2 regions of the Brevibacillus sp. HD3.3A genome follow, and region 2 is predicted to be linked to the other one. Evidence: riboswitches for the same ligand, from Rfam matches in the RefSeq annotation. Region 2 holds a riboswitch; the other holds the start of a gene.

The links. Region 2 has a riboswitch for glycine ahead of HP435_RS07425 (amino acid permease). Riboswitches for the same ligand answer to the same signal wherever they lie in the genome.
Region 1: another riboswitch for glycine. It lies ahead of gcvT (glycine cleavage system aminomethyltransferase GcvT); the one in region 2 lies ahead of HP435_RS07425 (amino acid permease).

What each region holds. Positions count from the first base shown of each region.
Region 1 is NZ_CP085874.1:2,416,777-2,420,028, forward strand. Features, by position in the region: gene HP435_RS11880 (DEAD/DEAH box helicase) at 1-961, opposite strand, end outside; glycine riboswitch at 1,182-1,278, shown strand; gene gcvT (glycine cleavage system aminomethyltransferase GcvT) at 1,487-2,587, shown strand; gene gcvPA (aminomethyl-transferring glycine dehydrogenase subunit GcvPA) at 2,634-3,252, shown strand, end outside.
Region 2 is NZ_CP085874.1:1,503,406-1,506,657, forward strand. Features, by position in the region: gene HP435_RS07420 (sigma-54 interaction domain-containing protein) at 1-268, shown strand, start outside; gene HP435_RS07425 (amino acid permease) at 370-1,743, opposite strand; glycine riboswitch at 2,144-2,243, opposite strand; gene HP435_RS07430 (iron-containing alcohol dehydrogenase) at 2,649-3,252, shown strand, end outside.

The DNA.
Region 1 (3,252 bases), 910 kb from region 2:
AAACCTCGCGCTGGAGCGTGATGAGAGCGAGCGAATTGAACAGCCCGGTTCCCGTCTTGTACTGATCGTGGACAAAGCGCGTGACGCCCTCGTACAGCTCCATCTCCTCCTGCGTCAGCTCGATGGGAATCGACTGCACGCGGCGGCTGGTGAACTGGATGCCGCCGTCGCTTCGCTTGTTGCGAATCATGACCTTTTCGATTTCTTCGCGCAATTTTTCGCTGTTTTTCGATTGGCGCTTTCCCTCGACGTAATTGGTGGAAAACGACGTCGAGTGGCCCAGATGCCCCGGTTTGAGCAAATTGATCAGGTTGTACAGCTCGTCCATCTCGTTCTGGATAGGGGTGGCGGTGAGCAGCAAACAGTATTTTTTGCGAATTTCCTTCACGAATTGATAGTTTCGGGTTCGCTTGTTTTTGAGCTTGTGCGCTTCGTCGATAATGAGCATGTCGTAGTCGATATCAAGCACATGGCGGCGATGCGGGTCGCGTTTGGCCGTGTCGATGGAGGCGACGACGACTTCGTGCTGACGCCACATGTACTCTTTTTTTTGCGCGACGGCAGGAATGCCGAATTTTTGTTGCAGTTCTTTTGTCCACTGAATGACGAGAGAGGCGGGAACGAGGACGAGAATTTTTTTCGCCAAGCCTCTGACCATGTATTCTTTCATGATCAACCCTGCCTCGATGGTCTTGCCCAATCCGACTTCATCCGCGAGAATCGCGCGGCCGCGCATGTCATTCAGCACGCGTTCCGCCGTCTGGAGCTGATGGGGAAAAGGCGAGAGCAGCGGCAAGTAGTTCAGGCATTGCAAAGAATCGAACTCGCGAACCGCCATCGCTTCTTCTGCTTCCAGCGCCAGCTTGAACAGCTCCCACTTGTCCCATGGACCATCTTCGTGCAGCCGCTCGGTCAGCGGCGATATCCAGCTCGTGTCAAATGAAACAGGAACATTCGGCATATACGTTACTCCTTTACACAGCTCTGCCATAACTTTCATGCGTTTTAACAAAAAACTTAACATTATGGGTAATGTTCATCACTTTGTTAAGTATTTCTTGATCTGACTGTTAATTTGCATATTTTCAACTGTCGACTCTCATGGTAGGATATAGAGGAAGTTCGTTCATTAGTATGGAAATCATAGCAAAAACTTATGTATGACCATCTAACCAACGCGAATGATAGTAGCAGGGAGAGACTGCGTGAACCACTGCAGCGCCGAAGGAGCAAGCCGGTAACGGTGAATCTCTCAGGCAAAAGAACCTCTACTGGACGCAACTCTGGAGAGAGCTCGCATGTCGAGCCACCAAAGGGGAAACTTGCAAGCCCGGTGATCCCCGCCGAGCTTGATTGGCAAGGTAACTCTCAGGTACCAAGGACAGAGGAGGAGAAATGGGCACCTTTCTTTTGGTGTACCCGTTTTTTCGCCTCTGTTTTTTCATGGGGAAAAATGCCGACTATCTGCCTTTAGGAGGTGCCACACATGTCCAATCTGAAAAGAACGCCACTGTTTGATTCCTATGCAAAATACGGCGCCAAAACAATCGACTTCGGCGGTTGGGAGCTGCCTGTACAGTTTTCCAGCATTGGTCAGGAGCATGAAGCTGTTCGCACGAAAGCAGGTTTGTTTGATGTATCCCACATGGGAGAGGTGGACGTAAAAGGCGAGAGCGCGCTCGAATACTTGCAGCGCGTGACAACCAACGACGTTTCCAAGCTGGCAGTGGGACAAGCTCAATACAGCGTGCTTTGCTACCCGGACGGCGGTACGGTCGACGATTTGCTCGTTTACAAATACGCAGACGACCATTACCTGCTTGTCATCAACGCTGGCAATATTGACAAAGACTATGCATGGCTGCAGGAGCACCTGATTCCGGGCGTCACGATCGAAAATATCTCGCCGCAAACGGCGCAGATTGCGATCCAGGGGCCTTTGGCTGAATCGATTTTGCAAAAGCTGACCCAAACGGATCTGTCCCAAATCGGCTTTTTCCGTTTTGAGCGCGATGTAGAGGTTAGCGGTATTCCGGCATTGGTATCCCGTACAGGCTACACGGGCGAAGATGGCTTCGAGATTTACCTGGCTGCGGATCGTGCGGCAGAGCTGTGGGACGCCCTGCTTGAAGCAGGCAAAGAAGACGGTCTGGTTGCTTGCGGACTGGGGGCGCGTGACACGCTGCGCTTTGAAGCCAAGCTGCCACTGTACGGTCAGGAACTGAGCAAGGACATTACACCGATCGAAGCGGGTATCGGCTTCGCGGTGAAGGTAGATAAAGCAGTGCCGTTCATCGGCCAAGAGGTGTTGAAAGCGCAAAAAGAAAACGGCGCGCCTCGCAAGCTGGTAGGGATCGAGATGATCGATCGCGGCATTCCGCGCACGCACTATCCGGTCTATGTCGGAGAAGAGCTGGTAGGAGAAGTGACCACAGGGACACAATCCCCGACCTTGAAGAAAAACGTTGGTCTGGCCCTGGTCAAAAGCGAGCACACGGCGATTGGCACAGAGGTTGAAGTGGAAATTCGCGGAAAACGACTGAAAGCTGTTGTTGTTGCCGCTCCTTTTTATAAACGTGCGAAATAACCAAGCATAAGCCCACAATACATCCTATTTGAGGAGGACAACGTTCGTGAAATACCGCTACCTGCCCCAAACTGATCAGGACAAGCGCGAAATGCTCGAAACTCTGGGCATTTCCAGTGTAGAAGAACTGTTTGCAGACATTCCGGAAGAGGTGCGTTTCAAAGGTGCGCTGAACATTCCAGAAGCTCTGTCCGAGCCTGATCTGGTCAAATACTTCACTCGCCTGGCTAACAAAAACGTCAACTTCAGCACACACGTCAACTTTTTGGGTGCTGGCGTTTATCAGCACTATGCGCCAAGCACAGTCAACCACATGCTGCTCCGCGGAGAATTTTTCACGGCTTATACGCCTTACCAGCCTGAAATCAGCCAAGGCGAGCTGCAAGCGATTTTTGAATTTCAGACAATGGTGTGTGAACTGACAGGAATGGAAGTAGCGAACTCCTCCATGTACGACGGAGCGACTTCCTTGGCCGAAGCGGCTATGATGGCGGCTGGTCACACTGGCAAAAAGCGCGTCATCGTTTCCCGCGCTGTGCATCCGGAAGCGCGCGGCGTTCTGAAAACATACGCGTACGGTCAAGGTGTAGAGCTGGTTGAAGTCGGCATCAACAGCGATGGCGTAACCGACACACAAGCTCTGGAAGCGCTGATTGACGAAAACA
Region 2 (3,252 bases):
CGAGCGGCTGGTTGTCACGACTTTTCACAACACGATTGACGTGGGAGATTTGCCCGGCTTTTTGCAACAGGTGTTTCCGCAAACGGAGCCGACGTCGTTGCGCGATGCGGTGGCACGACTGGAGCGCAGCATGATCAGCCAAGCGATCCAGACGCACCGGACGACCAGATTGGCAGCAGAAGCGCTTGGGATCAGCCAAAGTGCGCTCGTCCAGAAGATGAAAAAGTGGCAGCTGCACATCGGCAGCGAACCGGAGTTGAACGAATAGGAAAACATCCCGCGAGCGCCTGACGCCATCGCGGGATGTTTGTTTTACTCATGCAGCCACATTCGTTCATGAATGTGGTTTTTGGTTGTGTCGCTTACCGCTTACGAGTTTTCGGCAATTTTGACCTGATCGACTTTCGCTTTGCGCAGCTTGTAAATCACCACGAGCATGATGAACCAGACAGGTGTGATGAACAAGGCAACGCGCGTGTCTTCAGCAAGTGCGAGCACGACGAGAATGAACGCGAGAAAAGCGAGAATCAAGTAATTGGCAAACGGATAGAGCGGCATTTTGAATTTGTTTTGCGCTGCCAGCTCTGGTCTTGTCTTGCGGTATTTCAGGTGGCAAATGACCGTAATGCCCCAGATGAACAGGAAGCAAACCGTCGAGACACTCGTGATCAGCGTGAAGACGCCTTCTGGCATGATGTAGTTCAATACAACGGCGATGAGAATGACGACGGTAGAGAAGAACAGGGCATTGGCAGGAACTTGGCGAGTCGTGAGCTTGGTCATGGCCGCAGGCGCGTTTTGTTCTCTGCCCAAAGAGTAGACCATCCGGCTTGTACTGAAGACGGCGCTGTTACATGCCGAAGCGGCGGAGGTCAGTACGACAAAGTTGACGATTCCCGCAGCGGCAGCAATTCCGATTGCGGCAAACACTTGCACGAACGGGCTTTCTGTCGGAACGATCGCACTCCATGGGTAGATGCTCATAATCACGATCAGCGCACCGACGTAGAACAGCAAGACGCGGATCGGAATGTTGTTGATCGCTTTTGGAATGACGCGCTCAGGATTTTCTGTCTCTCCGGCAGTCAGCCCGACCAGTTCAATGCCGACGAACGCGAAGACGACCATCTGGAACGAAAGTAAGAAGCCGTTGATTCCGTTCGGGAACATCCCGCCATGGCTCCACAAGTTCGTGAAGCTGGAAGCGCCGGAGTTGGTAGAGAAGCCTTTGACGATCATGACGATACCGACGACGATCAAGGCGAGAATCGCGATGACTTTTACCAGCGCGAACCAAAACTCCATTTCTCCGAACAGCTTCACGGTTGCCAGGTTCATGAAAAGTAAAATTACGAGGGCAATCAACCCCGGCATCCATTGCGGCACTCCCGGAAACCAATACTGTGTGTACAAGCCGACAGCCGTCAAATCGGCCATGGCAATCGAAATCCAGCAAAACCAATACGTCCAGCCTGTGACGAACGCAGCCATGTTTCCGAGGTAGTCTTTTACGAAGTCGACGAAGGAATGGTAGTTCAGGTTGCTCAGGAGAAGTTCACCGAGCGAGCGCATGATCAAAAAGCAAATAATCCCAGTAATCAGGTACGCAAACAAAATGGATGGCCCGGCGAGGTGAATGGATTTTCCCGCACCCAGAAATAGTCCGGTACCAATGGCTCCACCGATTGCGATGAGTTGAACGTGTCTGTTTTTCAGACCTCTCGCCAATTTTTGTTGTTCCATGTGATCCCCCTCTTTCTCTCTGTCTGATTCTGCACAGTTACTTGGAAAGACAACTACTTGCTCGACGACTTTTTCTTCACAAAAGTTTATGGTTCTTTATAATTCTCATAGTAACATAGCTGTACAGAATAAATACATCATTAAGTTACTTCCAACGGAAAAAACGCTTACATTTTTCAGTGAGTCCTTATTTTTTGCTGTTTGCTTCCGGTTGCTCCCTCCTTGTTTGCCCGAGTGGGGATGTGGCTGTTCCCCTGAAAGCGCAGCGATTTCTAGCAGCAATCCTATTTTTCGCCAATAAAAAAAGGAACGGGAAAAATAGGCTGGTTCCTATTTTCCTCTGTCCTTTTACCTGAGAGTGTTTAACTCCTTTGGTGGCCAATGGCTCTCTCCAGAGATGCGTCCCATTGCGGTCCTTTTACCTGAGAGATTTGTCCTGGGGGTCAGGATTTGCTCCTTCGGTGCTAAACGGTAAGTTTAGTCTCTCCCGCAATATTCATCCGCGATAGATATTCGCATGCGTTCTTTTGATAGTAAATTATTCCAAATAGCTTGTCAAACGAAAATTGCCAATTAACAGACTATTTTAAGCATAAAACATTTTTGACCGATTGAAGTCCAACAAACAAGGGAGATGGCAAGAATCAACAACAATTTGATTCGAAAACAAATCAATATGATGTATTTTGATTTGAAACATGATCGGTGATCGGATGAAAACGGTTGCTTTTGGTTCCGGGCAAAGCGAGAGTGAAAAATGTGACGAACATGTGAGAAAAGGTGGTTTCGCGAGCGGAAATCTACCATTTCGCCGGAAGCAAACGAGGTTGAGTGCAGCGAATTTTAAGGCTTTGGCACGGGAGTTGCTTTTAAGTGGCAGCACAGAGAAGGGAGAGAGTGACAACATGAACATTTCTACATTTGCTGCTGCGAACAAGCTGGTCACAGGCCGCGATTCGCTGGCATTGCTTGCAGAGGAAGTCGCCCGGCTGGGGGTGCAGCGTCCGCTGATCGTCACCGACCATATTTTGATTCAGGCCGGGGTGGTAGCGCAAGTCGAGGAGCTTTTGCCGATGAAGGCAGGCATCTTCCCGGACGTCAATCCGGAGCCGGAAATCGAAATCGTCGACCTGTGTGTCAGCATGATTCGCGCAGGAAGCTACGACGGGCTGATTGCGGTCGGCGGAGGAAGCGCGATCGACATTGCGAAAGCGGCTGCGGTCATGGCGACTAATGAGGGCAGCATCGAACAGTATTTTGGCACGAATCTGGTCAAGCAGCCGGGCTTGCCGCTGATCGCGATTCCGACCACGGCGGGAACAGGCTCGGAAGTGACCAATATCTCGATTTTGTCCGATACGAAGGAGCAAGTAAAAAAAGGAATTGTAAGCCCTTACTTGCTGCCGGATGTCGCTATCGTCTCGCCGATGATGACGCTGACGTGCCCGCCGAGTGTTACCGCTGCGAGCGGCGTGGATGCGTTGGTGCATGCAGTGGAAGCCTATATTT